4 regions of the Paenibacillus sp. EKM212P genome follow, and region 3 is predicted to be linked to each of the others. Evidence: a T-box and tRNA genes for the amino acid it is inferred to sense, from the RefSeq annotation. Region 3 holds a T-box; the other regions hold tRNA genes.
The links. The T-box of region 3 lies ahead of argS (arginine--tRNA ligase). A T-box ahead of a tRNA ligase gene usually reads a tRNA of that ligase, here a tRNA-Arg.

Region 1 (8,045 bases), on a different contig from region 3:
ACAACCTCTTTGGTTTGTCCAGCTTCACGATCTTCCAGCTTTTCGCCTACACATACGATTGGAGTCAGGTCATGACGGAATGCCGCATGAACCTTTTTGTTCACCGTTTCGTCTGTTTCATTAAAATATTCACGACGCTCGGAGTGTCCGATCACAACGTAGTCTACGCCCAGATCTTTCAGCATTCCACCGCTAATTTCACCTGTAAATGCGCCATCTTCTGCAAAGTGCAGGTTTTGTGCGCCAATTTTAATAGACGTGCCTTTTACTGCATCAACCAGAGCAGGAAGATTCGTAAATGGTGCGCAAATCACGCTTTCCACTCCTGCAACCTCTGCTTTGCCTTTGATCTCTTCGATGAAAGTTTTAGCTTCTGGTACGGTTTTAAACATCTTCCAGTTACCCGCGATAATCGGTGTTCTCAATGGTTTCAACTCCTAACTATTAGGTGCCCTAAAGCTTTATTCACGCATAGTGCGTTTGATTATTTATCGTTCAGTGCAACAACACCCGGAAGTGCTTTGCCTTCCATAAATTCCAGAGATGCGCCGCCGCCAGTGGAGATATGATCCATTTTGTCAGCCAAGTGGAATTTTTCAGCCGCAGCCGCAGAATCACCGCCACCAATGATGGTGTATGCTTCTGTTGTTGCGCAAGCTTCCGCTACTTCACGAGTACCACCAGCGAAAGGTTCGATTTCAAATACACCCATTGGTCCATTCCAAACAACCAATTTAGAGTTTTTGATCACATCTGCATAGATTTTACGTGTTTTCGGTCCGATATCCACGCCTTCCCAATCTGAAGGAATGCCGTCGATATCCACAATGTTTGTGTTCGCCGTAGCGCTGAAATCGTCAGATACAACAATATCAACCGGAAGGTAGAAGTTTTTGCCGAGTTTCTTCGCTTTTTCGATAAATCCAAGAGCTACGTCCAATTTGGATTCATCCAGTAGGGATTGACCCACTTCATGACCTTGAGCTTTAAAAAATGTATAAGCCAAACCGCCGCCAATGATTACGTTATCTGCAATGTTCAGCAGGTTGTCAATCACGTCGATTTTGTCTTTTACTTTGGAACCGCCGATAATGGCTGTAAAAGGACGATCTGGGTTTGATAGAGCTTTACCGATTACAGACAATTCTTTCTCCATCAGCAGGCCGGAAACAGCCGGAAGAAGATGCGCGATACCTTCTGTGGAAGCATGAGCACGGTGTGCTGCACCAAATGCGTCATTCACGAAAACGTCGGCCAATTCAGCAAATTGCTTCGCCAATTCAGGATCATTCTTTTCTTCTCCTGCATAGAAACGTACATTTTCAAGCAACAGCACGTCGCCGTTTTGCAGTTCAGCCACTTTCGCTTTAACAGCTTCGCCTACCGATTCGTCCACTTTAACTACTGGCTTTTTCAGCAGCTCAGACAAACGTACGCCAACAGGAGTGAGACGCATGGATTCAACAACCTGACCTTTTGGACGTCCAAAGTGACTCGCCAAAATAACTTTTGCACCTTTTTCAATCAGGTAGTTAATGGTTGGCAAGGTTTCACGAATACGCTTGTCATCCGTAATTTTACCGTCCTCAACCGGAACGTTAAAATCTACACGAACAAACACCCGTTTTCCATTCAGTTCTATATCACGTACGCTCTTTTTGTTCATCTCCATATTCCTCCGCACCCTTATAATTTTACGAAACAGGAATTCAAGGCACATTTGATATATAAAGAGCGGAAACAATAACCTGTTTCCGCTCTATGTTATTGCTCAATAAGACTGTTCTTATTTAGCCAGTTTTGCGAAGTATTCCAACGTGCGGATCAATTGTGCAGTGTAGGACATTTCGTTGTCATACCAAGCTACAGTTTTCACCAGTTGTTTGTCGCCAACAGTCAGAACTTTAGTTTGAGTTGCATCAAACAAAGAACCGTAAGTGATACCTTTGATGTCGGAAGAAACGATTTGATCTTCAGTGTATCCGAAAGTATCAGCATCAGAAGCTTCTTTCATTGCTGCGTTGATTTCTTCAGCAGTTACGTTTTTCTCCAGAACTGTTACCAACTCAGTCAGGGAACCAGTTGCTACTGGAACACGTTGAGCCGCGCCATCCAGTTTACCTTTCAGTTCAGGAATTACCAGACCGATGGCTTTTGCAGCACCAGTTGTGTTAGGAATGATGTTTTCAGCTGCTGCGCGAGCACGACGGAAGTCACCTTTAGCATGTGGAGCATCCAAAGTGTTTTGGTCGCCAGTGTAAGCGTGAATTGTAGTCATCAAACCTTCGATGATACCGAATTTGTCTTGCAGTGTTTTAGCCATAGGAGCCAAGCAGTTTGTTGTGCAAGAAGCACCGGAGATTACAGTTTCAGTACCGTCCAGAATTTCATGGTTTACGTTATAAACGACAGTTTTCATGTCGCCAGTAGCTGGAGCGGAAATAACAACTTTTTTAGCGCCGCCTTTCAAATGTTTCTCAGCAGCTTCTTTAGTTGTGAAGAAACCTGTGCATTCCAGAACGATGTCTACACCCAGGTCTCCCCAAGGCAGTTCTTCAGGGTTGCGGTTAGCCAAAACTTTAACTTCTTTACCGTTTACTTTGAAGAAGCCGTCATGTACTTCTACTTCTCCTTGGAAAGTACCTTGTGTTGTATCATATTTCAACAAATGTGCCAACATTTTGGAATCTGTCAAGTCATTGATTGCTACTACTTCAATACCTTCCACATTTTGAATCCGGCGGAAAGCAAGGCGTCCAATACGTCCGAAACCGTTAATACCAACTTTAACTGTCATGAGTGAGTTCCTCCCAAAGTTCGTTTAGTTTAGTTTTATATATTCAAGACAGACCCGAAAGCCCGTCAAGACAACATTATTCGTAAATCCAATATTAATCATTTAAATAACGACTTACAATCTCAACAGCAGCGCCTTCGTCGGTGACTAGAATGTCCTCTTGCCCGAAACGCAGTACCGCATGAATAGCGGCCGCCTTGTTTTTGCCTCCAGCTACACCTAGAACCGTATCGGTACGCCTAATGTCCTCCAATCGGAGTCCAAGCGTCAGCATTCTGTGAACAACGACGCCATCTTCGTTAAAGTAATAACCAAACGATTCGGCAACGGCCCCCTCACTGCTGATCTGGGCAAAGGTTTCGGGATCAAGTTTACGTCTATGTGCCATCGCTATGGCGTTGCCTATCCCGTGAATGATGATACGACTCTCGCGAATCAGGTTCAATATATCCTGAATGTTCGTATCTTCAAGCAAGGAGTTGTAAGCATGATTGCTGAGCAAATCCGGTACATGGAGCAGACGGTATTGAGCGCCTACCTTGCGAGCCATTGTGGAAGCAATTGTGTTGGCCTGCATTTCCATGCTTTCTCCCAAACCCCCGCGTGCCGGTACAAACCACCCACCCTTAAGCGGGCCACTAGAAGGTAGTGCCAGTTGTTCCGCCACGTCAGCAATCGTCGTGCCGCCTGTTACAGCGACCACATCCTCGTCGTCCATAACACTCAGCAACGCTTTTGCTCCAGCGCGCCCCAACTCCTGCTTTGTTAACGGAGAAGCATCCGAATCCCCTGGAACGACAACCACCTTCCTCAAACCATAGGCTTGACGAATCTGGTCCTCCAATTGGGACAGGCCGAACAAGTTGTTCGCAATCGGCTCCAGCTGTTCCAGCAGATCCAGTCCTGCTTTGCTCACCTTCATGCCTACACTCTCAATCTCAATTAGCCCCTGAGCTTTAAGAAGATCGGTTTCGGCGCGCAACACGCGCTCAGTCATGTTCAGTGAAGCTGCCAGTGTTCTGCGTCCAACAACATCGGACAGCATAATCTGATGCAGGATCGTGTACCTTTTTTTCAAAACATCCATGAGGTCGGGCAGAAGCTGCTTCTGTATTTCTAATATCTTTCGCATGCTTTCCACTCCCGCACACTTCTAAGTTCTGTCTCTAATGCTCTATCTTTAATTGGTCTTAAAACGTCCCGGGATAACTTTTTAAGTCCCACGTATATCTTAACCAATATCTGCTTCACATGCAAGTCTATCTGAACCTATATTTCTCAACCATTTGTCTGAATATGCGCATTTAATAAAAGCTTGCAATTCACTGCTGTATATCATATAATCATCTTTGTTTCCAATTAGCTGTTTAATTAGTTAGTTGTTTGCATTGATTGAACTATGCGCCCGTGGTCCAACGGATATGACGTAGGCCTCCGGAGCCTGAGATCGAGGTTCGATTCCTCGCGGGCGCGCCATTTTAAATGAACGTTTAAATACTTCTACATAATGTTTTAACCAATAAGAGCGCTGAGGGCTCTTTTTTTTAATCATTAGTTTGACTTTCTTTGACTTTTTGTTTGAAATTGTTTATCATGTGGTTAATACGGTAACAGTTTATAAATAAGGGACGTGTAATCGGCATGTCCACCAAATCCACTAACGATATTTAAGGGAGGTTTTTTGACGTGAGCTATGTTCCTATGGTAGTAGAACAAAGTAACCGCGGCGAACGCGCCTATGACATTTATTCCAGACTGTTGAAGGATCGCATTATTTTGTTAGGCTCGGACGTCAATGACGTTGTAGCCAACTCTATTATTGCGCAAATGCTGTTTTTGGCTGCCGAAGATCCTGAAAAAGATATTCACTTGTATATTAACAGTCCTGGCGGTTCCATTACAGCTGGTATGGCCATTTTTGATACGATGCAATACATTAAACCTGACGTATCTACGATTTGCGTAGGTATGGCGGCTTCCATGGGCGCGTTCTTGCTAAATGCAGGCGCCAAAGGTAAACGTTTCGCTTTGCCAAACAGTGAAATTATGATTCACCAACCACTCGGTGGTGCACAAGGCCAGGCAACGGATATTGAAATCCGTGCACGCCGCATTCTGAAAATGCGTGACAAATTGAACCGCATTCTCGCAGATCGCACAGGCCAACCACTGGAGCGCATTGAAAAAGACACAGACCGTGACTACTTCATGTCCGCTGATGATGCCAAGGAATACGGTATTATTGATAAAGTGCTAACTAGCTCCTCTCCAGAAGGTGTATAAGAGAAGAAATTCGCCTCTCGATAGCTGGTAAATGAAAAAGCTGCCCCGGATGTTCTTATCCGGTAGGCAGCTTTTTTTGCTTTATTGTTTTTTAGGTTATAGACAATTGGAATTGTTTATTTCTACTATTCATTCTGCCCAGCAAAAGGCTTTCCGCCTTGAGGCAGCAATTGACCGAACGAATAGGTAAACTCCGGAATTCCATACGCGTATGGCGCATAATCATACAAATCAAACACGATTGTTACTCCACTGCTCGTCACATAAAAATTCTGATCTGCCGCCAGCTCTTTAAATTTGCCGAATCCTTCGCCAGCCTGAAGCGCATCGATTTTTTTCTTCAAATCAGCATTGAGGAACTTTTTGTAGTTCGGATTTGCCTTCAAAACGTCAGACAATTGCAGCAGTTTACCATCAGCGAGGGAGAACGTATATCCTTTACGTGCCGTCATGCCATGTGCGCCACCCGTATACGAGTAATCCTGCATAATCACACTCAGAATACCATTTTTGTTATAGGCAATCGCAAAATCATTTCCGAACTCATACGGTCTTTCTGTTGTAGCCTCTCCCTCAGCCATCATCTTTTTACCTGCTGCCAATATGCCCTCTGCATGCTTTTTAAGCACATTGTTAATGGCCTGTTGAGCCTCAGGATTCAGTTGGCTGCCGCTGATTTGCGGATACTTAATCTTGTAGGACACCTTCGCATTACTCGAAGCTGGAAGTGTTTGAGACGCAATGGTGATCGGATTTAGCTGGCTTTTACTCAGCGTTACTGTTTTCTGAGCAGCATTCCATTGAGCATCTATGCCTAGATAGTCTTTCAGCAGACTCATAGGAATGTATAGCTTCCCAGCGATCTGTTTGGCATCCATGCTACGTGTATTGATTCCATTGACGTTGACGTAGGCATCCGAGGAAGAAGCCATAATGTAAAGTTTATTGTACCCGCTACCTACGGTATATGTCGCTGTTTTCGCATCATAGCTTACTGGAATCCCCAGGCTGTCACGCAGTGCGGCCACCGGAATCATTGTACTCCCGTTCACTTGAACACCTTTAGCGGGCAACGTTTTACCATTCCATTGGATGGTGATTCCTGGTTGCTGTGTTGTCGCTTGTTTGGTCGATGCTGCCTGGATATAGGAAACGGGAACAGCTGCGACTCCTGCTAAAATCCCTGCTGCCAGCAGTGCTGAACCCCATTTTTTCGCATGCTTACTCATATTAAGTATTCCTCCTGTTATTGATCTGTATTGTCTATGTGTGATAATTACTTTTCTTATTATATCTATACCCTATTGTATGTAGTTTACAATCTGTACACTCTCCGATTTCAATATGTACACCTAATAACCCTTAGCTATGACAGACTCATTACAAAAAGGTTTCGATATACAAAAAGAGCCAGCAAGCCAGCCTCTACGCATGATGCAGGCCGCTTGTGGCTTCGTTTGATGATCTGTATTAGTTCATTTCGTACTGAGCCGACACCTGAACTTTCACTGTTACTTGTCCCGATTGGATCTCTGTCCCGCCACCTGCTACGTCCAAGAGCGATTTTGACATGGCATTTTCACGTTGTGTAAAGACTTGTGCTTCTCCGCCATCTACCGTCACACTCACAAGGGCACCTAACCCGCGTTTGGCTGCTTTAGCTACAGCACTGGCTTTAGATTGTGCGCTTCCCAATGCCTTAGTAATGGCTTCCTCTTCATAAGTCGAAGGGTCTTCCACGGAAAAACGTACATTATCCACGTTATTGGCTCCGGACTTGGTCGCCTCATCCAATAACTGACCGATTTTATCCAAATTGCGGTATTTGACGGAAAGTGTATGGTTGGCAGTGTACCCTTTGAGCTTTTGCCCTTCTTTTTCGTTATAGGTGTAGTCAGGCTGTACATAGAATTGGCTGGTCTGAATGTCATCTGCGCTGATGCTCCACTTTTCTTTCAGCAGTTGTGTAACCTTGTTCAATTTTGTAGCATTGGCTTTTTGAGCAGCCGCTGCCGTATTCCCTTCTGATTGTACACCGATAGAGAGATAAGCAATATTGGGCTTCGCCAATACTTCCCCGCTTCCAGTCACATTAATTACACCGTTTACCGTCGAAGCTGTTGACGCAGCATAGGCACGATCTGCCCCTGTCCATAATCCTCCTGCTACTCCCCCTGCCATTAATGCTCCTGCGAGAACTGCCGTGGCTACTGTTTTTGTCCAAAGTCTCATTGAATTCAACCTCTTTCTTGTAAATGTTTGTACCTTCCAGACGGAAATGACGGAAAAAGGTTGCAGCCAAGCATACATATTTCCGAAACAGAGCATGACCATGGAAATTTTAATTATTTATAACTTGAACTTAATACAGTCTCTATATTCAACAAATCCACACATAGAACAGTTAACGGAGGAGCGTTCGAAGACTTTTTTCTGGATACAAAAAAAGCCCCAAAGGGGGCTTTTCACTAAGAGCATACACCATATTACAAAGCAAATCTTTGTTTATTGATTTTCCAGCTCTACCTTACTAACCAGACTTACTAAAGCGTTTACAGCCTGTTCGGCGTCCGCACCTTCAGCACTAATATTGATTTCTGTACCTGTACTGATCGCAAGACTCATAATACCCATGATACTCTTGGCATTAACTTTTTTGTCTTCTTTTTCCACAAAAATCTCAGATGAATATTTATTCGCTTCCTGTACGAACAACGCAGCAGGTCTGGCGTGCAGTCCTGTTTTCAAGCGTACGACTACCGGATGTTTTGACATGTCAGCTTACCCCCTCATCAAATAAATCTGGACACTACTTACTCCATTTTATTTATCACATTATAACATTAACCCGGGACAGACACTAGAAAAAAAACTAAAAAAACCGGGGCTAAAAGCCCCATGGACACTCTTTTTACGGAATCAGGCCATTTTCGCCCCTAATTTTGTCAGCCATCTCATCAATTTT
Region 2 (8,045 bases), on a different contig from region 3:
ATGGGGTGCACGATGCAGCAGTATTATTTTGACGATCAAGGACGTTTTGTGATTGAGAATTATGCGCAGGCCAAGCCCTTTTCCAGTTTTCTACCCGGTATTGCTGGTGTTCAGGGAATTCCTCTGTGGGCGTATTATGTTAATCGTGGACAAGGAATTGCAAGCTTTGGTGTGGAGGATAAGAATGGAGCAATCATGGAGTTTTTTCCGGCCAACCGCAGCTATAGTCTCGTGCCGATACATGGCTTTCGAACGTTTTTAAAGGTGAAGATGCAGGGGGAGTGGAGCTATGTGGAGCCATTTTCGGCTGTGCATCCTGTGGAGCGTGAACAGCAAAAAATGCTGATATCCCGCCATATGCTGGAAATACACAGCTCTAATCCAGACACAGGGCTTGAGGTGCGTGTGCAATATTTCACACTTCCTCATGAAAGTTACGCTGCTTTGGTGCGCAAGGTGGAGATTGTCAATCATTCCGCTCAAGAGCTTGAACTGGAGGTGCTGGACGGCATGCCTGCCGTGCTGCCCTTCGGTATTGATAATGCGGCATACAAGGAGCTTGGACATACACTGAAAAGCTGGATGGATGTGTATAATCTTAACAATAGCATTCCTTACTATAAGGTACGTGGAAGTACAGCGGATACAAGTGAGATTCATCAAATTGAAGCGGGACATTTTATGTACAGCTTTGTGGAGAGGAGGGCAAGACCAGGCTATTGAGTCCAATTGTCGATCCGTCCGTAATATTTGGTGAAAATACGGCACTGACCTTCCCGGATCGCTTTATCCAAACACGCGTCGAAGACTTGGTTTCACAGCAGCCTGTGACGACGAATAAAGTGCCTTGTGGGTTTAGCGGCTACACAGCACGACTGGCGGCAGGTACTGCCGTCAATCACTGTACGATCATCGGGCATGTGAATGATATTCACTCTATCAATGAACGGATTACGGAAATCGCAACCATGCCTTATATCGAGCGGAAGGCGGAGGAAGCCAAAGCGTTGATCGAAGAGTTGACGGATGAAATGGCAACGCGGACATCCATTCCGTTATTTGACGAATACTGCCGTCAGAACTATCTGGATAACCTGTTACGTGGTGGTTATCCATTGCTGCTGGACAACGGCACGGAGCAACCATTTGTATATCATGTATTTTCACGCAAGCATGGGGATCTGGAACGGGACTATAATTTCTTTAAGCTCCAGGCGGGATATTATTCTCAAGGAAATGGTAATTTTCGCGATGCAAACCAGAACCGGAGAAATGATGTGTGGTTTAACCCCGGCATAGGAGATTTCAATATCCGTTTGTTTATGAGCCTGATTCAGCCGGACGGCTATAATCCGCTTGTTGTAAAGGGGTGTAGCTTTCAAATACGAGAGCTGGAACCTTTGCTGGGACAGGTGGAGGTGGCAGATCATTCGTCTTTGCGTGCTTTTTTTCAATCGTCGTTCACCCCGGGTGAGCTAATTCAACATATCATTCATGACAACATCGCGCTAAAGCAAACGGTTGAGACGTTTGTAACCGAAGCTCTCAAGCATTCCGAACAATGCTATGAGGCTGATTTTGGTGAAGGTTTCTGGATCGACCATTGGACATATAACATGGATTTAATCGAAAGTTATCTAAGTATCTATCCAGACAAACAAGAGGAACTCTTGCTCGCGACCCGAAAGTACATGTATTACGACAGTCCGGCATGGGTACAGCCACGTCGAAACAAATACGTGCAGATGAAGGACGGACGTATCCGTCAGTACGGGGCGGTCGTAGAGAGCAAGGAGAAAGAAGCTCAACTGCACGCCCGGGATCGCGATGCTCATTGGGTTCGAACCGAACATGGAAGCGGAGAGATTTATAAGTCAAATTTATATGAAAAGCTGCTGTCATTAGCAGCCATCAAGCTGTCCACGCTGGACCCAGAGGGCTTGGGAATTGAGATGGAGGCGGGCAAGCCGGGATGGAATGATTCCATGAACGGACTTCCGGGGCTGTTTGCTTCTGGATTCAGTGAACTGTGTGAATTACAGCGACTTGTAAGATTTTTAATACATGCACAGGTGAAGCTTTCGGGCGATTCTGTGCTACGGTTGCCGCGAGAAGTTGCTAAGTTGATCCAACAGCTGAGGCTCGCAATGGAGGAATACTACCATGATTCGGATGAGGCTGATTGCAGGGATGAAAGCAAGGATTACAGCTTCTGGTCACGAATTTCGGATGCTAGAGAAGCGTACCGCGAATCGATTCGTTTTGGATTTGAAGGAACAGAAACACCACTAGCGTTTGAAAATGTACTGGTGTTTTTGCGCCAAGCTGAACGTAAACTCCAACAGGGGATGGATAAGGCTCTGCTTATCGGTGAGGGGATATACCCAACCTTCTTTTATTATGAAGCCAGAGAATTCGAGGTACAGGAGGATGACTGCGGGGGCAAGCTCGTAAACATACATTCCTTCGAACGTAGGGATACACCATATTTTCTAGAGGGACCGACCCGGGCTATGAAAGTGGTTGGCGACATTGTAAATGGGCAGGAGCTATATCGGCAAATCAGGCAGAGCGGGCTTTACGACAGGAAGCTGGGTATGTATAAGGTGAATGAAAGTCTGGCGGGGCAGCCATTTGAACTCGGTCGTTCCAGAGCTTTTACGCCGGGTTGGCTGGAAAATGAATCTATATTTATGCATATGGAATATAAATATTTACTTGAGTGTTTAAGGGCGGGTCTATACACTGAGTTTTTTTCAGACATTAAAAAAGCGTTTCCGCCTTTTATGGACCCAGAGGTCTACGGGAGAAGCACGCTGGAGAACAGCTCCTTTATTGCTAGTATTGCTAATCCTGATGCAAGTTTGCATGGAACGGGATATATTGCGAGGCTGAGCGGATCTACGGCAGAATTTATTCATATGTGGTTATGGATGATGACGGGCGGGCAGCCGTTTGGGTATGATCATAGGGGACTATCCTTGGGACTGGAGCCTAAGCTGCCAGGCTGGCTGTTCACAGCTACAGGTGAGCTATCTTTCTGTTTTCTCGGAAGCTGCCAGGTGACTTATTTTAATACGGATCGTAAGGATACTTATGCACCGGAATGCAGAGTGACCCAATATGTACTGCATTACGTCAGTGGCGAAAAGAAGACGATATGCCAGGCTGTATTAGATCAAAAAGAAGCGCAAGATGTGAGAGATCGGTTGATTTCTCGTATCGAGGTATATTTGGGGACATAGCTCCATTAATTAAAGCCGTCATGCTGCCATAACAGAGCATAACGGCTTTTTAAGATTTCATAAATCCTTGTGTCAGGGCAGGGGGGACTATGCTGAAATATCTTGTAAATCCAATATCACAGGGCAGTGGTCACTGCCTGTAATATGACAATCAATGCTCGCATCCATCAAAAGCGGACGAAGTCTCTCCGAGACGAGGAAGTAATCAATCCGCCAGCCGATATTCCGTTCTCTCACCTTCGGCATGTAGGACCACCAGGAATAAACATCCGTCCGGTCAGGATAAAAGGATCTGAAAGTATCTATAAATCCGGCGTCTAGCAGCTGTGACATGCGTTCCCGTTCCTCAGGCGTGAATCCGGCATTTCCGTAGTTAGCTTTGGCATTTTTGAGGTCGATCTCCTGATGAGCTACGTTCAAGTCTCCACAAACGATGACAGGCTTCAAAGCATCCAGTTGTTGCAGGTAGCTGCGAAAACGGTCTTCCCATTCCAGTCTGTAGGGTAGTCGGGATAAGTCCCGTTTGGTATTCGGTGTGTACACATTGACGAGATAAAATTTTTCGAATTCCAGAGTAATGGTTCGGCCCTCTGGTTCTTCGTTTTCCTCAAGTCCATAATGCACAGAGAGCGGCTTGATTTTGGTGAAAATAGCCGTGCCGGAATATCCTTTTTTCTCAGCGTAATTCCAGTATTGTGTGTATTCCTCCATGTTCTCCATGAGGATTTGACCTTCTTGAAGCTTCGTTTCCTGTACGCAAAAAATATCGGCATTTGTTTCTTTTAGATAAGTATAAAACCCTTTGGTCACACAGGCCCTTAAGCCGTTTACATTCCAAGATATTAATTTCATTTGATTAATCTCCTTGCTAATTCACGCGGTAAGCGATGTGATTTGTATATCCTTTGTTGACATAAGCTTATAAATGTCTTCTATCTGGACTTCATAGGTTTTTCATTAAAATGGTCCTGAAATGGTGCAACATGATAGATGATAGCAATTTCTGCCCTTTTTTGAAAGAGTAGAGACTTGAAACCAGCGCCTAAAGTAGTGATGGGCAGACTAATCTTTCTACATTATTTATAATGAAAAAAAGCTCCCTTATGGAAGCTTTTTTTGGTGTGATTTATCAAGAGAGATACTCTCCCTATGGTCGGCTGCGAAGTATAGGCTAACGATACCGTTGACCCGACGTTCCCCCGTGGTTTATCTCATGACAACAAAAAAAGCCTCCATTATGGAGGCTTCTTGTTATGACGTCCCAGGAGGGATTCGAACCCCCGACCGACGGCTTAGAAGGCCGTTGCTCTATCCAGCTGAGCTACTGGGACATAAAATTCAAGCGAATATTAATATATCATATGGATAAAAGAAATTCAAGTCTTATTTTGCATATATCGCTTGTTTAGGCTTTATACAGCATAAATTCTGAGTAGGCGTAGTTTTTTTTGCCTTATAAAAGGGTATGTTAGAATACAGGTGAATATGTGTAAGACGAGTGGTTGGACTTCGGCTACTGTTTCTCATATAATCTACAAATACTTGAGCTTGCGAAGGAGAGGGGGTGCCTTGAATAAAGGACTCCAAGGTGACGACAAAAGAAAATAATATTGTATTGTTTCCGAAGACACTGGACTATTATCAAATTCAACTTACTGTGATGCTTGAAAACGAACGTTACGGAGAGGCGATGGCGATGCTGCGTTTTTTAATGCAGTGTCAGGGACAGGAGCAGAAGCAATACGATGAATGGAACGCTCTATTACAATGGCTGGAGGCTGCATTTCCACAGTACGCTGACAGCGGGGCGGTAACGGACGCTGTGGAAGAAGAGGTCAGTGAAGTAGAGTTAGCTCGCCGTCATGCACGCTTTAAGCAGGAGCAGGATGCAGGCTACGGCAACAAGCTGTTGCGGATGGCTATGGATGAACCCTTATCCGAACAGACGATTTTAGCGTTGGAGCAGTTGTCCTATCTGGAACTGCCAGAAATCGACGATGCCTTGCTTCGCTGGATTACGGAACGGGAAATCCATCCCTTACTTCAATTCCGTGTTCTACAGACAATGCGACGACGCGGAATGGAAGGGACGATAGAAATCAGACGGGGTGATGAACAAGCGGAAATCGACATTGAAACGGTTCCGTTACAGCCAGGTGATTTTCCAGAGTCTATTATGCGTATTTTGGAACGGGTGGCCGATCAAACTGAGGTGCACGAGCCTACACTATTCTATTTTGCACAGGAGTTGTGGTCACAGTTTGTGATGGCAGTATACGGTACAAAAGATTATAGATCAATGTTGGTGGAAGAGGACGGAATGCCGGATATTTGGGCTGCAGCACTCCATCAGACAGTTTCGGAAAGTTTGAACGGAAATAATAATGAGGAAGAAACCCGTGCTATATATGGCATTACAGATGCGCTGCGCTTCCGTTTTGAGCAGGCGTATCGGTCGATGCGACTATTCGTAGTGGCGGGAATGAACACTCCTTAATGACCGGAAACGTTTACCTGTGAAGCATTCAAAGGGCTGCTCTTGAAAAAGACAGTAATGTTAGATATACTATAGTGGTTATTTTGTGTACGTTGATTGTAATGAAAACTAAGTGAAGATTTTGTTGGAGGGGAAAGCATAAAATGAAAGCAACTTGGGAGAAAATAGAGAAGAACCTTGGGGTTCTTGAAGTTGAGGTTGACGCGGATCGTGTAGCCGCTGCACTCGACAAAGCTTTTAATAAAGTGGCAAAACAAGTAAGTGTACCAGGATTCCGTAAAGGTAAAGTACCACGTCCTATCTTTGAAAAACGCTATGGTATTGAAAGTCTGTACCAGGATGCAATTGACATCCTGTTGCCAGAAGCTTACAGCCAAGCTGTAGAGCAAACAGACATCTTCCCGGTTGACAGCCCTGACGTTGAAATTGACCAATTTGCTAAAGGCGAATCTTTCAAATTCAAAGCAAAGGTTACTGTTAAACCTGAAGTGACTTTGGGCGATTACAAAGGCGTAGAAGTGCCTGTAAGCAAACTCGAAGTAAGCGACGAAGAACTGGCTCAAGAACTGGAGCGCCTGCAACAACGTCATGCTGAATTGGTTGTCGTTGATGAAGATGCTGCTCAATCCGGTGATACAGCTATTATTGACTTCGATGGTTCCGTGGATGGTGTACCATTCGAAGGCGGACAAGCTGAGAAGTATTCTTTGGAACTGGGCTCTAACACATTTATCCCTGGCTTTGAAGAGCAAGTGGTTGGTTTGCACACTGGCGATTCCAAGGACGTTGAAGTAACGTTCCCTGAGAACTACCATTCTGCTGACCTCGCTGGCAAACAAGCGGTATTCAAAGTGAAAGTTCACGAACTGAAACGCAAAGTTCTTCCTGAACTGGACGATGAATTCGCTAAAGATGTAAGCGAATTTGACACACTGGCTGAATTCAAGGAAGACTTGAAAAAGCAATTGTTGGATCGTAAGGAAAACGAAGCTAAAGCAGCCCGCGAGGGTGCTGTAGTGGAGAAAGTTGCTGAGAATGCAACAATCGACATTCCTGAAGCAATGGTGAAGAGCGAAGTGCAAAACATGGTTCGCGATTTCGACAACCGTTTGCGTAGCCAAGGTATGAACCTTGAAATGTTCCTCGGATTCTCTGGTCAAAGCAAGGAAGACCTGGAAGAGCAAATGAAAGCTGATGCTGAGAAGCGCGTACGTAACAACCTCGTGCTGGAGCAAGTGGCTAAAGCAGAAAACATCGAAGTTTCCGAAGCGGAAATTGATGAAGAACTGAAAAACATGGCTGAAGCTTACAAACGTTCAGTTGAGGAAATCCGCAGCATTCTGGAAGGTAACGGCTCGTTCGCTAACCTGAAAGAAGAAATTTCACTGCGCAAAACGATTGCTTTGTTGGTGGAAAACAGCAAAGAAGTAGAAGCGCCAGTTGAAGCTGCTGAATAATTCAGACGATAAAATATACGGAGTATGCTGTAACAAGCTGCAACGTAGCAATTAGATAGGGATAAGGCACGTAGTGAAAGTTACGTGCCTTATTTTTACCTTTGGTAACCCAAATTTTAGTCGTTTATGGAAAGTGCTGTGAGTCGTGTTTTTTGTTTTACATAAGTCACTACCGTATATTTGCACATACATACGAAACATGGTTAAATATGAGAAGGTCTCGGCAGAGTGTACTTTAAACAGCCTGCACTGCATATATGAGCGCATGCAAATATGACACGAGACTCTGAACATGTTAAAATATTTTGTAAGGTGTTCACGTTTCATGCTTGCTGCTTCCGTTTTAATGGGACATAAGGAAGCGGATGAATACAGGTGTTCATTTTAATAAAGAAAAGAGGTTGGTCGTGATGAGTCTCGTCCCTATGGTTGTGGAACAAACGAATCGAGGAGAACGATCTTACGATATTTACTCGCGGTTGCTTAAGGATCGTATTATTTTCCTAAGTGGCCCGATTGATGACGATGTCGCCAATCTCGTCATTGCACAGTTATTGTTCCTTTCTGCGGAAGATCCAGAGAAGGATATTAATTTGTACATTAACTCGCCAGGCGGTTCTGTAACTGCGGGCATGGGTATATATGATACAATGCAATTCATTAAGCCGGACGTATCGACGATCTGTGTAGGCATGGCTGCAAGTATGGGTTCGTTGCTTCTCACAGCGGGTGCGCCAGGCAAGAGATACGCGCTTACCAACAGTGAAGTCATGATCCATCAGCCGCTCGGTGGCATTCAAGGGCAAGCCTCCGATATGCTGATTCATGCGGACTGGATTATCAAAA
Region 3 (8,045 bases):
GGCAGATGAGGCGGTACGCTGCCACCACAAACCTGGAGACAGTCAGAGAGGATGATTACGATGCAGTCAACGAGCCTCGCATTACATACAGATAAATATCAGATTAATATGATGTACGCCCATTGGGTGAACGGAAGTCATCAGCGTAAAGCTGTGTTCGAGGCGTATTTCCGTAAACTCCCTTTTGGTAATGGATACGCCGTGTTCGCTGGTCTGGAACGCATTGTGAATTATATTGCAAATTTGCGGTTTACAGAAGAGGACATTCGCTACCTGTCTGAACAGGAGGAGAAATACGATCCCATGTTCATGGAGGCGCTTCGCCAGTTTAAGTTTGGTGGAACGGTCCATTCGATGAAAGAAGGAGCACTTGTTTTTCCAAACGAGCCTTTGGTACGTGTTGAAGGAACGATTATGGAAACGCAGCTTGTCGAGACGGCATTGCTTAATTTTATGAACTATCAGACGCTCATTGCGACAAAGGCGTCGCGCATCAAGCAGGTGGCAAGTGACGATACACTGCTCGAATTTGGGACACGGCGTGCGCAGGAAGCTGATGCGGCTATTTGGGGAGCACGGGCAGCTTATGTGGCAGGTTTTGACGCGACTTCTAATATGCTGGCAGGCGAGCACTTTGGAATCCCGACGAAGGGGACACATGCCCATTCATGGGTGCAGACTTTTATGACGGAGCAGGAGGCGTTTGACGTGTATGCGAAGGTTTTACCGGACCAGGTTACACTGTTGGTAGACACCTTTGACACGCTGGAAAGCGGTGTTCCTCATGCGATTCGGACAGCAAAAATGCTGGAGAGTCAGGGCAAGCGTATGAATGCAATCCGTCTGGATAGCGGTGACTTGGCTTATCTATCCATTCAGGCGCGGGAAATGCTCGATGCTGAAGGCTTAGATTACGTACAAATTGTAGCTTCCAATGATTTGGATGAAAATACGATTTTTAACCTGAAAGCCCAAGGGGCACGTATTGATGTATGGGGTGTAGGAACACAGCTTATTACGGCTTCAGATCAACCTTCGCTTGGCGGGGTGTACAAGCTGGTTGAGCGTGAAGTGGATGGCGAAATGTTGCCGACGATTAAGATCTCGGGTAACCCAGAAAAAGTATCCACACCAGGCAAGAAGGATGTATATCGCATTGTGGATAAGAAGAAAGGGAGAGCTGTAGCCGATTATATTTCTTTCCCGGATGAAGAGCGTCCGCGTAATGGTAAGCGCCTGAAGCTGTTTAACCCTTTACATCCGTATATGAAGAAGTATGTAGAAAATTATGAAGCCGTGCCAATGCTTGAGCCTATTTTTATAAATGGACAGAAGGTATATGAGCTTCCTGAGCTGGATGAAATTCGTGCCTACCATACTTCACAGTTGAAATTGTTTTGGCCAGAATATTTGCGGAAGCTGAACCCTGAAATTTATCGTGTAAATCTTAGCGAGAAGGTATGGGAGCTGAAGCAAAAGCTGATCGACAGCTATATGCAGCCCGAAGTTGAAGAAAAAGAATAGTTGGAAGAGGCACCTCATGAATGTATGGGGTGCCTTTTTGTGTCGCGGCATGTAGGAAATAGGAGCTTATTTATAAATTTCTCTCATCACATGTCGTAGCTCAGGGACAATAATGCGTTCCATTGCCAAACGAACGGCTCCGCGTGAGCCAGGCATAGAAAATACAGCTGTCCGACCCACAGTACCAGCTACAGCCCGGCTTAATATAGATGCTGAACCAATGTCCTCAGCAAAGCTTAAATAACGGAAGATTTCCCCAAAGCCAGGTAGTTCCTTATCCAGTAGAGAGGAGACGGCTTCATATGTAGTATCACGTGGAGAAATACCGGTACCGCCTGTCAAAAGTACAGCCTCGATGTCATTCTGTGCCGCTGCTTCGGATACTAACTGCTGAATACCTTCGTAGTCATCCTTGACGATGACATATCGAACAACCTTATATCCATTGGTTTCTAGTAGATCCATGAGCAGTTGTCCCCCGGTATCTGTTTCCACGGTACGTGTGTCCGAGACAGTCACGACCATGCAATTAACCTGTTGCGGGGATTCCTGTCGATGCTCCTCTACGGAAGACATATTCATTAAAATGTTCACTCCTTGATCGATGGTTAGACATACACTTTTTACAATAGAGCAATGACTGAGTGTATGCAAGTCAGAAACAGGGGCTAAAAATCCATGTGATTAATATCCTTGCACTTACATACTGGAATATAGTACACTTCCTTACATAAGTCGGGATTGTTTTGGTTTTATTTTATTGTAAGCGCGCACATCAAATGATTAAACTCAAGGATCAGCGGGTAATAGTACAGCAGGGTCAACAACTGGGAGGTAATGTAATATGAATCATTCATACCAACAATGCGTGGATGCTTGCCTGGAATGTATGAACGCTTGCAATGTATGTTACGTAGCGAGTTTGAAGGAATATGATTTAGCTATGCTGCGTGAATGTATTCGAGTGAGTAGGGAATGTGCAGAAATATGCGGATTTGCTGCTCAAATGCTGCAGCGCGGAACGGATTTTGCCGAGCAAATCTGTGAGCTGTGCGCCAAGGCCTGTGAGGTATGTGCTGCTGAATGCAGCAAGCATTCCCATGATCATTGCAAACATTGTGCAGAAGCCTGCCGTCGTTGCGTTCAGGCATGCCGCCAATTGGTGGCAGTGTAATTACATATATGGAACTAGTGCCTGAAGAGGAAATAAAAGGTTGCTTTCTACTGAATAGGTTTGTATAATAATTGGAATTAACGTCATGGAACGGGAGAGTAGCAGCGGAGCCGTATCATTACAGCGAGCCGGAAGAGGTGGAAGCCGGTATGAGGTCCGATGTGAAGCGCACCCGGGAGACGGTTGATCCAACGAGCAGAATTTCTAGTAGATCAGCCCGGCAGACACCGTTATTAGTCATTGGAGTGAAATCGCGATTTGTGTAAGTTAGCTTTAGCTGCACAACCGATTTACGAAGAGTGGTACCGCGGGGATATTGAAGTTCTCGTCTCTTGAATTATTTCAAGAGGCGGGAGCTTTTTTTGTTAGATCTTATAAAAAGAAGGAGAGAGAAACATGTTGTTGTTGATTGCTACTCAAGCGATATTGGCCCATACGGGCTTGGAGGAAAAAGAAATTTTATCTTTATTTGAGGTGCCACCGCAGCCTGAATGGGGAGATGTGGCGTTTCCCTGTTTTGTGCTGGCTAAAAAGTTTCGAAAGTCTCCACAGCACATTGCACTGGAATTGGCGGAGCTAGTAAGTCATGAAGAAGGTTTGACGGCTTCAGTATCGGGTGCCTATGTAAATATAACATTGGATCGGTCAGTTCATATTCCGCTTATGCTTGCTGAATTGAGCAAGGCTGATTTCCTCAGACCTAATATCGGGCACGGACAGCGGGTAGTTATTGATATGTCCTCGCCCAATATTGCCAAACCGTTTGGTATCGGTCATCTTCGCTCTACTGTTATCGGTGCTGCCTTGTATCGTATTCTTGGTGAAACTGGATATGTTCCAATAAGTGTGAATCATCTTGGAGATTGGGGAACACAGTTTGGCAAGCAAATTGCGGCCTATAAAAGATGGGGAAATGAGGAGCAGCTACAACATGATCCGATTGGTGAATCGCTGAAGCTGTATGTGCGTTTTCATCAGGAGGCCGAGCATGATCCAACTTTGGAAGATGAAGGCCGCGAGTGGTTCCGACGTTTGGAGCAGGGAGACGCAGAGGCTCAACAACTATGGGAGTTTTTTGTTGAAGTCAGTCTGGGTGAATTTGATCGTATGTACCAGCGCCTGAACATTACATTTGACCATGTGCTGGGAGAAAGTTTTTACAATGATAAGATGCAGGCAGTTATTGATCAATTAAGAGCAAAGGGATTGCTGGAGGAAAGTGATGGCGCGCTCGTAGTTCGTCTGGAAGACGAGGAACTGCCGCCATGTCTTATTCTAAAAAAGGATGGGACTACCATTTATCCGACACGTGATCTGGCAACAGCGATTTATCGTCATGAAGTGATGAAGGCTGATCGGCTTCTGTACGTCGTTGGTGGGGAACAGAAGCTGCATTTCCAGCAGGTGTTTGCGGTGCTGAAACATGCAGGAGAGGCATGGGCGGAGCAGTGTGAGCATGTGCCGTTTGGATTAATGCGGTTTGCGGGTAAGAAAATGTCTACAAGACGTGGAAAAGTTGTCAAACTGGAAGAGGTGCTGGATGAAGCTATAGCCCGTGCTCAAGCCATCATTACTCAGAAGAATCCCGATTTGCAGGAACAACAGGCAGTAGCAGAGGACGTTGGTATTGGGGCGATTATTTTTGGTGACTTAAAAAACAACCGGCTGAATGAAGTGGATTTTTCGTTGGAGGAGGCGCTGACCTTTGAAGGTGAGACCGGGCCTTATGTGCAGTATACTCATGCGCGCATACGCAGCCTTCTGGAGAAAGCTCATGCTCGCGCCGATGTTGATGTTATTACTAATTCTAGCGACAACGCCCTTGTCCAAGATAGCCATTCTCGTGATTTGAATGACATATCGGATGAAATGTTTGGTGACGCAGGTTGGGCGCTGCTTAAGCAGTTGGATCGTTATCACGGACAACTGATACGTGCGGCTCGCCAACTGGAGCCTTCGGTTATTGCGAGATTTGCACTGGATACGGCCCAGGCGTTCAACCGTTTTTACGCCAAGGAAAGGATTGTCGATGGTGGACGCTGGCGTATTCAATTGGCGGAACAAACTGCGGATATTCTGGCATGCGCGCTGCAACTTCTTGGTCTGAAAGCACCGAATCGGATGTAAGCAAAGAGAACAAAGGGGAGCGAGGTTTCCCGGCGGGATACCGCTACCCAGATCCGGTTCTTCCAAGGGGACACTGTAAAAGGTAATCTTCACAGGCACTTTTGAGGATGTATAAAGATAGTGAGCAGAAAAGAGTTAGACGGGTTACACTAATCGCAGCTATTGCACTGTTTTGCAACCAATTTGTGCATATTTGAAACATTTGATGCTTTTATTGCGTCGGTAAGTATAGAAGCAAAGTAAACATGGAGGTGTATCTCATGAAAAAAAATAAAAGCGTGGCAGTTGCCCTGCTTGTCGTCTGCTCATTGGCTGTGGCTACGTCGGCTTCTGCTTTTCGTGATATAAAGGGAGCTGAACAGGAGAAGATCGTAAACTCACTTCAGGATAAAGGAATTATCCAAGGAATAACCAAGGATAAATTTGCACCGGATCAAACGCTCACCTATGCACAAGGAGTGCATTTGGTTGTTCGTGCGATGGATCTTCAGGTAATGCCTGATTTCACAACGGGTTCCTTTGCAAACATTCCGGCTTCCGCATGGTATGCCCAGTCCTATCGGATTGCGGCCCAACACCAAATCCCTTTGTCACCAGATATTGATCCAAGCACCTGTATGACAAGAGAACAATTTGCGAATATTCTGTATAAAGCAGTGAGTGCAACGGGTGAATATCCAACTGTCCGTATGTTAATTAATGTAGCGGATGGCAAAAAATTAGATCAGGAATCAAACGCAGCAGTTCAATTCCTGCTGTTGACCAAAATTGCAAAATTGGACGAACAGAGCAACTTTAACCCGGATCGTAAAGTAACGCGGATGGAGGCAGCAGAAATGGTCTATAACGCATCCGAATTTGTACAAAGTCATAAAACGGCTGAAGCTACTCCTGAAAATCCGGCTGAGCCTGCAGATCCGGTTCAACAAAACAATATTAGTATGAGTATAGAAAAAGCAAATGACCAGCAGAACAAAGTGACAATCACCCGTCTGCAGGCACCTAATCCAGGTTACGGCATTGAAGTGGATCACATCGACTACGTAGATGATACGAATGCAGTAATTTACTACAAGCTGACTAGTCCAAAGCCAGGGGAAATGAACATTCAAGTCATTACGGACACCCACACAAGTACGTTGGTAGACAGCAAGTATAAGCTTACGCTCAAAGCAGTAGATGGAACAGTGCTTCCACCCATAGGAACAGGCACGTCTGTAGCTAAATAAAATTACAAGCCATATGTCCTATATAAAAATAAACCAGCGAGCCTCCAATTTGTAGGGGAGGCTCGCTGGTTTTTCCATGCCAAATGTTCATCGTTAGCCCTAAGCAATTGGGCTATTCAAGCTTTAAATGCTGACTTTGCCAGTAAGCAAGTCATCTTGCGCAGGAGGCGTAACAGAGATTGAATCTGATTCTGTTGCAACTGTTCCCGACTGGAGCTGATACATTTGGAAGTAACGCCCGCCTTGGGCCATAAGTTCATCATGGCTACCCCGTTCAACAATTTCACCCCGATGCAGCACCAAAATTTGGTCCGCACTGCGAATGGTGGACAAACGGTGAGCAATGATAAAGGTCGTACGTCCCTTCTTGAGCACCTCAAGAGCGGATTGGATGAGCGCTTCCGTTTCGGTGTCAATATTGGCAGTTGCTTCATCCAGAATTAAAATTGCGGGATCAAAGGCTAGTGCACGAGCGAAGGAAATAAGCTGGCGTTGCCCGGCTGATAAGGTGCTGCCTTTTTCAATAACAGGCTCATCGAATCCTTGCGGCAAATGGGCCAGCAATTTGTCGGCTCCAACATCATGCAGCGCTTTATTCACCTGTTCTCTCGTGATTCGGCTGTCTCCGAGACTGACATTGGAGGCTACCGTACCTGTGAATAAATATGGATCTTGAAGAACAATACCCATATGATGGCGAAGCCATTGCTTAGGGATGTCTTTGACAGACGTTCCGTCAATGGTGATCGTTCCTTTTTGCGGATCATAGAACCGGAATAGCAGGTTAATAATCGAACTTTTGCCTGATCCGGTATGTCCGACAAGGGCAACCGTTTGGCCGGGTTGTGCTGTAAAGGAAATATGTTTAAGTACATCATCCTTTTTGTAGGCAAAGGAAACGTCGTTAAACTCTACCTGGCCTTTGTAGCGCGGCATCGTGCCGTCCGTCACCGGCTCTCCAGTTTCGTCCATCAACTCAAATACGCGTCCTGAGGATACGATGGAAGTATCCAGTACGGCGAGTTGGTTGACCATACCCGTCATAGGTTGGAACAGTCGACCCAGCACATCGACGAAGGCATACAATACGCCTAGTGAAACAGCACTACCTGTAGTTCCGAGCGCCTCAGATCCGAAATACCACAACACGACGGCAAAGGCGAGATTTCTCAACACGTTGACTAAATTGTGCGAAGTGAAGGCGTTCAAATTCAGCATTTTATTCTGATGCTTCATATAGTCATCATTCAGTTCCTCAAACTCTTGCTGCGTTTGTTTCTGGTGGCGGAACACGCGAATAATGGACATCCCTTGAATCGATTCATTGATAATCGCATTAATTTCACTGAGTCTGGACCGAATGATCGTATTATAGCGGGTGGCGACCTTGCGATACAATACAATCCACAAGATCAGTAACGGTACAATAAACAGAGAGATAAGACCCAGTCTGAAGTCCAGCAAAAAGAGTGCAACATATACCCCTGCCATCGTCACAATCCCTGAAGTGAAATTGGAGAGCACAGCCACAAACAAATCTTTGACTGCCTCAGTGTCATTCGTAACACGGGATACGACTTTGCCTGCAGGCAAGTTATCAAAAAAGTAAACTGGCAGCCGCTGGATGTGAGCGTAGAGATCAAGCCGAAGCTTTTGTATGACCTTGTTCGCCGAGGATTGCAGCCAGTATGTTTTGCCGAATTCAGCAAAAATGGAAATAACCAGGAAGAAGCAATACCAGCCAATCAGCTGAAAGATACCGGGCATTTCCGGTTTGTAAAAGCTATACAGTTCATCAGCTGTCAGAGCCTTAGCTTCATAGCGAAAGGTGTCGGAGCCGCGTGTCACAGTCAGCGTTCCGTTTGTGAAGGAGCGGTTACCGTCAGCCACTTGAACCGAGCCATCGACAAATACGAAAGATTTACCAACTTGTAAAATCCTCGCTTCGCGACCTTTAGTCTCCCCGGACTCAAAGCGATCTTCACGCTTAA
Region 4 (8,045 bases), on a different contig from region 3:
CTTCCATTATTCCTACTATATAAACTTGAATATGGTAATTAATAACCACTAACAAGAAGTCTCTTTTGGAATCAGGTGGTCGCTCGCTCTACTAATTTGAATTCCAGATGATGTATCGTTTCATCCAGCCCTTCGAGGGCATCTCGAATCATAATGAACGCATTCTCAGCTTGCTTGTCTATCGGGTAATGAATCGTAGTTAAATCAAGCAAATGCGAGATTTCGGTGTTATCAAAGCCTACGACTGCAAAATCACTCGGTACAGAAACACCTAGCCTACGCGCTTCAGTCAAAAGACCTGCTGCCAAATAATCGGTAGAACAGGCAAAGGCGTCCGGCCTATCTGTTTGTGCTCGTTCTGCCCACCAATGAGCTATTTGTTCACCAGCTTCTATTGAATTTAAATCATAAAAATGCGGGAAGGCCTCAGCATCCAAATCATATTTTTCGCAAAATTCATGATAAGCTCGAATGCGTTCTTTCGTATTCAACCCCCGCATGCTGCCATACACATTCACAATTTTCCGGTATCCTCGGGCGTACAAATGTTCCAACGCCAGCGTATAGCCCTGATACTGATCCATAAATACAGACGGGATTGCCTCAATGTTTACACGCTGCCAGGTCACAATCGGACCATATTTTGTATAATGCTCAATCACACTCCACTCATTAACGCGAATCATACAGACCAAGGCGTCCAGTTGCTTTCTCCGCAACATTTCCAGCGCTTCAAGTTCTCGGCCTTTCTCCCCATTCGTAATAAACAGCGCTATATTAAAGCCATGCTCCTGAGCATACATTGTAAATCCACGAACAAATAAGCCCAATGAATCATTAAAAGAAAGTGAAATAATCCCTATGAGCTTGGTCATGCCTTTTTTTAAAGATACCGCATTTAAATTAGGAACATAATCCAGTCGATCTATGACCTCTTGCACACGCTGCCTTGTGGGTTCACTCACGTACGGATGGTTGTTAATGACACGGGACACCGTAGCCGAGGATACCCCCGCCAGCTTTGCAATTTCATGAATATTCGCCATTTTTTTCACCTCGTTCTTTCTATTTTAGCATGTTCGTGTTTAGCATGTTCGTGTTTAGCATGTTCGTAGTGTCCGCCCTATAATTGTCACCTTCCCAAAATAAGTTTTTTAAAAGCGCTTGACCTGTAATGCATTACAGGGATTACAGTGAACTTGTGCTTAAGAAAGCGGTTTACAAAACATACTTAGGAGGCACTAACTATGAAAAAAGGCATAAAGATTGCAACCATTGGCGGAGGCTCCAGCTATACACCAGAATTAGTAGAAGGCTTCATCAAACGTTATGCAGAGCTTCCCATTCGGGAATTATGGCTGGTAGATATTGAGGCAGGACGTGAAAAACTGGAGATTGTAGGCGCCATGGCCAAACGGATGGTGAAGGCCGCAGGCATTGATTGTGAGGTACATTTGACACTGGATCGCCGGGAAGCGTTGAAGGACGCCGATTTTGTAACGACCCAATTTCGGGTAGGCTTGCTGGAAGCCCGGATTAAGGATGAAAGTATTCCGTTAAAACATGGCATGATTGGTCAGGAGACCAATGGAGCCGGAGGAATGTTCAAAGCGTTTCGCACCATCCCTGTTATCCTCAGTATCGTCGAAGATATGAAAGAACTGTGTCCGAATGCATGGTTAATTAATTTTACCAACCCTGCGGGTATGGTTACCGAAGCCGTCCTTCGTTATGGTCAGTGGGATAAAGTCATCGGATTATGTAATGTTCCAATCGGCGCGATCAAGAGTGCATCGGCTGTACTGGACAAACCGGAAGAAGAGCTGTTCTTTAAATTTGCAGGTATTAACCACCTTCATTGGCACAAAGTTTATGACAAAACAGGGGCCGAATTAACAGAGCAAGTCATTGAAGGACTGTACGCTCCGGGCGCAAAACCGGAGAAGGTCGTTGAAAATATTAAAAACATGCGCTTCCTGTATGATCAAGTTCGTCAATTGAAAATGCTGCCTTGTCCTTACCATCGGTATTACTATATGACGGACAATATGCTCAAGGAAGAATTAGAGGAAGCCAAAAACGAAGGAACTCGGGGCCAAGTAGTCAAACGTCTGGAAGAAAGTCTGTTTGAATTGTATAAAGATCCGAATCTGGATTACAAACCAGAGGAACTATCCAAACGCGGTGGTGCGCATTACAGCGATGCAGCCTGTGAGATCATTAATTCCATTTATAACAACAAAGGCACATTGATGGTGGTTAGTACACGTAACAATGGTGCGATTGATGATGTTCCTTATGATAGCGCCATCGAAGTGACCAGTGTCATTCGCGCCCATGGTGCCGAACCTGTCAACTTTGGCAAATTCCCACCTGCACAGCGGGGCTTGCTGCAAGTGATGAAGGCAATGGAAGAGCTGACGATTGAAGCGGCGGTCACCGGTGACTATGCAACAGCACTGCAAGCCTTCACCCTGAATCCGCTCGTACCAAGTGGTGACATTGCTCAAACCGTACTGGATGAATTACTAGAAGCACACAAGGAGCATCTACCTCAATTCTTTGCTCATAAGGAGAAGGCGACGGTATAAAGCTAGCAGCAATCATCCTGCTGGAACACAAAAAAGCTTCCTACATGTAGGAAGCTTTTTGCTATACGTCCCAGGAGTACTTGCTGGGACGTTGGTGTTATTGGGTTTGTACTTGGCTTGACAATCCGTCATTAAGCTTATTGATAAATTTGTTAGACTTTTTTAAAGTATGATCTCCGTTGAAAAAGCAATAACCGCTTTCCCCGTAATTTGAACTAATACGGGTTTTCCCTGTTCCTTTTTCACATGAACATGCATTGTTCCCTCTCTTTTGATTGCCTCACCTTGTAAAATATCAAAATCAAAAGACTGCTCATTCTCATTTTGCAAAATGTTATAGTGTACCAAATAGGCTCCAAGCGGTCCGTTTGCATTTCCTGTCACCGGGTCTTCAGCTATTCCAATTGCAGGAGCAAACATTCTTCCGTGAACCAATATATCCTCTTGTGGATTTAATGTAAAAACATAATATCCATTACATCCAATATGCTTGCTGATTTCTGTAAGCTTCTGCAAATCAGGTTTTAAACTATGTAGTATTTCATTGGAGTAAATCGGAACCATTACCTTAGAATGACCTGTTGAAGATATTGCAACTGGATATTCCATGCAAATATCTTTACAAGAAATACCTAACGCATTTGCAATCCGACTTCTTATTTCATCATTTAAAGGCTCTGATACAGAAGGTTCTCCCTGTGTCATTACAATAGAATAGTCATCTTCATACTTTATAACATCAACAGGCAATATACCTGCTTTTGTTTTTTGAATAATTCTTCCAGTTTCAGCTTTTCTCTCAATTGCATAAATATAATGCGCTGCTACTGTTGCATGACCACAAATTGGAACCTCTGTTGTTGGAGTAAAAAATCTTACTTCAACATCATAATTTGAAGAATCTGTTTCAAAAATAAATGCGGTTTCCGAATTATTTAATTCTCTTGCAATTCTCTGCATCTGCTCATCTGTAAGTCCATTTGCATTTGGAACAACCCCAGCAGGGTTACCATAAAATCTATTTTTTGTAAATGAGTCTACTTGATATATTCTATATTTTTTCATAATTTCGCCTCTATAAATACTAGTTTGTCTGTCTGTTAAATCTGATATTAACATACTTTTTAGGCAGTTTCACTTAAATTAAAAGATATAATATGGCACTTTAATGAAAACGAACTGATCCTTATTATAGAATCGCGCTCTTTTATGGAAGATTGTTATTAAACTAAAGCCGCAGTTAGCTGAAATGGTCTTCTCAATCCTTATCTAAAAATGGAATAAATCTTTTATGATTATAGATACTTTTAGATTCTGCCACGCCTGTTGAATAACCAAAATAAGTAACTCAATTCATGAAACAAGAGGTGCACTGAAGAACGCGCCGAATCTGAATCAGCCATTCAACAGGTAGTTTTGAAGAAGAAATAGACGAGAAAATCGCGCAAAGGAAAGAACGGCATGTTGGGGCCATGAAGTCTGAGCAGCAACAAATAGCCAATTGAGCAGGACATAGACGATTAGAGCACAGAATAATTGCCCATAGACCGCATTTTCAGTCGTACCAAACAGCGTTGGAATATTCAAATGTTGCTTGATCCAACGAAAGAAGACTTCAATCTGCCATCGAGCCTTATAGATCTGTTTCGACCCCCTGAAGGGGTTGCCCATTTTCTGCTCGTAAAGCGACATGAAGTTTAATAGCTGCACGCTCTCCGTGATAAGGAGCCCAATGGATCGATAGCTACCCCATTGTTCCAACGCAGCCATGCACCAGTATTGGAGTAAATGGTACACCGTAAACTTGCGGGCTTTGTCTTCATAACCTATTAACTTCACAACCCTTTGAACTTCTTCAGGAGTCAGCATGGATTGAAGGATAGATGTAATCGTGATAGAATTTTTCATGAGATCGTCTTCTTTCGAATTCGTTTGGATGGTACCAACGATTCTGCAGAAAAGACGATCTTTTTTCTGCCATTTTGTGGTTATTCAACAGGCGTGCTATTAGGGGTATTAGTTTATATAGCGTGTAAAAATCGTGTGTATAATTTGTGTAAACAGGTGTATTAATCACACCTTTTTCTAACGTTTTCTATCGTAACCCCAATAAAAGAAAAAAAACGCCCCAAACCCTTATATATCAAGGATTTGAAGCATTTTTAATTTCGTTCAAACTTTACATATCTGAACGCTTCGACGTCCCAGGAGGGATTCGAACCCCCGACCGACGGCTTAGAAGGCCGTTGCTCTATCCAGCTGAGCTACTGGGACAAGATGGTGATCAATAAAACCTTATGTATTCAGCGCATTGATTATTATATCACATTTCGGGCAACTGTCAAAAGCATTTTTTCATGATATAGGGAAGTGGGCTGCAAAAGGAATCATTTGGACGCTAACGGGGTATTATGTACAAAGAATCATGCCATTAAAGGAGGGGTAAAGCCGTGAGAGGTCTTTTGTCGTCACTTTGTTATTTCAGCATTTTCTTCGCACCTTTTCTAGTGCCTGTCATTGTGTGGATTGCAGTACGGGACGAATATGTTCAGGGACATGCAAAAAAGGCTATTTTATCGCATATTTTCCCCATTATTGCGGCAATTCCGCTAGTGTATTTTATTATTACGGCGAATCATGCAGGTTCAGTGATCGGGTTTGTGCTGCTATTCGTAGTGGTCTATCTCGGGGTTTTTGTTTATAACATCTACAAAGGGATTATGACGCTGCGTGAAGCGGCTTAGTTCAAAAAGAAGCCTCCTACATACCGCAAATTTGGCGGGATACGGAGGCTTCTTTAGGGTCATTTTTAATGAGTTGCTGTTGCTATTTGGTTCAATGGCTGCTTATTTATTCCCAAAGCGTTTAGGACTTCTCCGTACTTCATGTCTTACGTTTTTCTCCAGCACTTCTTCCGCGAACTCATTGTTATGAATATAACTGCTGCCTTTGTTTTTCTTATAATTCGCTTTGCCGTCTATGATTTCCCCCTCCTTTCACGCTGATCCGGCGATGGCGCCGGGGCCCAAATCAACAAAAGCCGAGGCATAGCACACCATATCCTCATGCCCCGAACTCCTTGGCGAACTCTGTGCTGAGCTGCCCATAGGAGAGCAATTCTTTTTTAAACTTCTCTCGCTCCTCACCAGCAGTAATGTGTGTAGAGTCGGTAAAAGCCTTGTCTGTCACTTCCTCAAATGCCGAATGCAGATTATTGTCGTACCAATCCAGCTCCAGATCGGCGTCATTGCGGATGATCCGTACCATGTCATAGTCATGCTGACCATCCGTCTGATCCTTGGCCGTAATATAGACCAGCAGTTCCGGGTCATCTGCAGCACCGGGCCGCACCTCAACCTCAGCGCAGCGCACTCCGTCAAGTTCAGTGAACCGGCGTATTTTGGCATCCTTGATGTAGTACATGGTCTCCCTCCTTCCTTGCGAGTACACGGGTTGCCCCATCTGTAGTTTTCGGAACGGACAGACATTTTATGCTTCTTTTCGGCATATATACTGATGAACTGGGGATTTAGTTTTTGTTTCATTCCAACACTGGATGAACACGACAAAGAGAGGATGAACAGACATGTGCGGAATTACAGGTTTCATACAGTGGAACGGAGACTTAATGCATCAATCTGAGCTGCTGCTGAATATGACACAAACGCTCTCCGATCGCGGACCGGATGCTGCGGGTACCTGGATATCCAACCCGTGTGCCTTCGGACACCGAAGATTGAGTGTTATGGACCCGGAAAATGGTGCTCAGCCCATGATCCGGCAGCTGGAGGATATCACTTATACGATTGTATATAACGGGGAAATATATAACGCGCCTGAGCTGAAAAAAGAGCTGCAACAGCGCGGGCATTTTTTCCGTACACAATGCGACACGGAGGTGCTGCTCGAATCCTATATCGAATGGGGCCCTGAATGTGTGGATCGGTTAAACGGCATTTTTGCATTTGCGGTCTGGGATAGCGAGCGGGAGCAGGTATTTCTGGCACGGGATCGGCTGGGAGTAAAGCCGTTATTTTATAGCCAAACCGAAGAAGTATTCGTATTTGGCTCAGAACCCAAAGCACTGCTTCAGCATCCAGCAGTAGAAGCAGCAGTGGACGCCGAGGGATTGGCCGAAATTTTTATCATTGGGCCTGCACGTACCCCCGGACACGGCGTCTATTCGTCCATGAAGGAGCTACGTCCCGGGCATACGCTAACCTACACCCGCGACGGTGTGCGCATTCAAGCCTACTGGAAGTTGGAAAGCATTGCGCATGAGGATAACACCGAAGAAACGGCGCTCAAGGTACGAGAACTGTTGCTGGATACGGTGGAGCGGCAGCTCATTTCGGATGTTCCAGTGTGCACCTTATTGTCTGGCGGGCTGGATTCAAGCGCTCTATCCGCATTAGCTGTCGATTATTACAACCGTACCGGGCAAGGACAAGTTCATACGTATTCGGTCGATTATGTGGATAACGACAAGCATTTTAAAGCCCATGCGTTTCAACCCGGAGCCGATGCCCCCTGGATTCAGCGGATGGTGGATGAATTAGGGACAAATCATCACTGGATTGAATTCGATACGCCAGAAGTCGTAGCAGCTCTGAACAACTCCACGCTAACGCGGGATTTACCCGGCATGGCGGACGTGGATTCGTCGCTGTATCTCTTTTGCCGGGAGATTAAAAAAGGAGCTACGGTCGCTATTTCCGGCGAGGCTGCGGATGAAGTTTTTGGCGGATATCCATGGTTCCACCGGGAAGATATGCTGAATTCGGGTACATTCCCGTGGGCAGTTGCACCCGATATGAGAGCTAGTCTGTTGTCTCCCGAGGTACGCGACTGGATCAAGCCGCTGGAGTATTTGAACGATCGCTACTCAGAAGCGGTAGGAGAAGTGCCGAAGCTACCGGGGGAAACAGGAAAAGCTGCACAAATGCGCGTCATGTCCTATTTGAACATCACCCGCTTTATGCCTACTCTACTGGATCGCAAGGATCGGATGAGTATGGGAGCTGGACTCGAAGTGCGGGTGCCATATTGCGATCATCGACTGGTACAATATGTATGGAACATTCCGTGGAGTATCAAGATGACAGGCGGACGTGAAAAAGGTATTTTGCGCAAGGCGCTGAAGGGCGTATTGCCGGATGATGTGCTGTATCGCAAAAAAAGCCCATATCCCAAAACGCATAACCCTTCCTATCTTGAGGCTGTGAAAAAGCAGGCGCTGCAGCTGCTGGATGATTCATCTTCCCCACTGCTCAAGCTGATCGATGCGCAAAAGGTACGCGATATTGCCGCCTCACCGGAGGCATACACCAATCTGCCTTGGTTTGGGCAGCTGATGTCGGGTCCCCAGTTGTTCGCCTACTTGGCTCAAGTGGATAACTGGTTGCGCACTTACAAGGTTGCTATTCGATAAGCTACGCTGAATGCTGAAGCAAT

Region 1: it has a tRNA-Arg gene. The T-box ahead of argS (arginine--tRNA ligase) is inferred to sense a tRNA for this amino acid. The anticodon was not compared.
Region 2: it has a tRNA-Arg gene. The T-box ahead of argS (arginine--tRNA ligase) is inferred to sense a tRNA for this amino acid. The anticodon was not compared.
Region 4: it has a tRNA-Arg gene. The T-box ahead of argS (arginine--tRNA ligase) is inferred to sense a tRNA for this amino acid. The anticodon was not compared.

The regions. Positions count from the first base shown of each region.
Region 1 is NZ_JAAMNR010000009.1:22,595-30,639, reverse strand. Features, by position in the region: gene tpiA (triose-phosphate isomerase) at 1-425, opposite strand, end outside; gene G9G54_RS21475 (phosphoglycerate kinase) at 485-1,666, opposite strand; gene gap (type I glyceraldehyde-3-phosphate dehydrogenase) at 1,787-2,797, opposite strand; gene G9G54_RS21465 (sugar-binding transcriptional regulator) at 2,892-3,929, opposite strand; tRNA gene G9G54_RS21460 (tRNA-Arg) at 4,199-4,273, shown strand; gene clpP (ATP-dependent Clp endopeptidase proteolytic subunit ClpP) at 4,484-5,080, shown strand; gene G9G54_RS21450 (PdaC/SigV domain-containing protein) at 5,206-6,309, opposite strand; gene G9G54_RS21445 (SIMPL domain-containing protein) at 6,551-7,312, opposite strand; gene G9G54_RS21440 (HPr family phosphocarrier protein) at 7,586-7,855, opposite strand; gene whiA (DNA-binding protein WhiA) at 7,992-8,045, opposite strand, start outside.
Region 2 is NZ_JAAMNR010000006.1:312,364-320,408, forward strand. Features, by position in the region: gene G9G54_RS25810 (hypothetical protein) at 1-723, shown strand; gene G9G54_RS19080 (cellobiose phosphorylase) at 720-3,245, shown strand; gene G9G54_RS19085 (exodeoxyribonuclease III) at 3,333-4,097, opposite strand; tRNA gene G9G54_RS19090 (tRNA-Arg) at 4,503-4,576, opposite strand; gene G9G54_RS19095 (hypothetical protein) at 4,834-5,742, shown strand; gene tig (trigger factor) at 5,886-7,199, shown strand; gene clpP (ATP-dependent Clp endopeptidase proteolytic subunit ClpP) at 7,610-8,045, shown strand, end outside.
Region 3 is NZ_JAAMNR010000001.1:215,053-223,097, reverse strand. Features, by position in the region: gene G9G54_RS25950 (hypothetical protein) at 1-95, shown strand, start outside; gene G9G54_RS01000 (nicotinate phosphoribosyltransferase) at 61-1,524, shown strand; gene G9G54_RS00995 (MogA/MoaB family molybdenum cofactor biosynthesis protein) at 1,591-2,106, opposite strand; gene G9G54_RS00990 (four-helix bundle copper-binding protein) at 2,369-2,698, shown strand; T-box leader at 2,776-3,034, shown strand; gene argS (arginine--tRNA ligase) at 3,095-4,825, shown strand; gene G9G54_RS00980 (S-layer homology domain-containing protein) at 5,086-6,054, shown strand; gene G9G54_RS00975 (ABC transporter ATP-binding protein) at 6,178-8,045, opposite strand, start outside.
Region 4 is NZ_JAAMNR010000006.1:259,439-267,483, reverse strand. Features, by position in the region: gene G9G54_RS18900 (LacI family DNA-binding transcriptional regulator) at 72-1,046, opposite strand; gene G9G54_RS18895 (6-phospho-beta-glucosidase) at 1,248-2,591, shown strand; gene G9G54_RS18890 (PhzF family isomerase) at 2,754-3,656, opposite strand; partial or broken gene G9G54_RS26255 (transposase) at 3,940-4,232, opposite strand; tRNA gene G9G54_RS18880 (tRNA-Arg) at 4,792-4,865, opposite strand; gene G9G54_RS18875 (DUF4870 domain-containing protein) at 5,042-5,335, shown strand; gene G9G54_RS18870 (hypothetical protein) at 5,655-6,014, opposite strand; gene asnB (asparagine synthase (glutamine-hydrolyzing)) at 6,178-8,022, shown strand.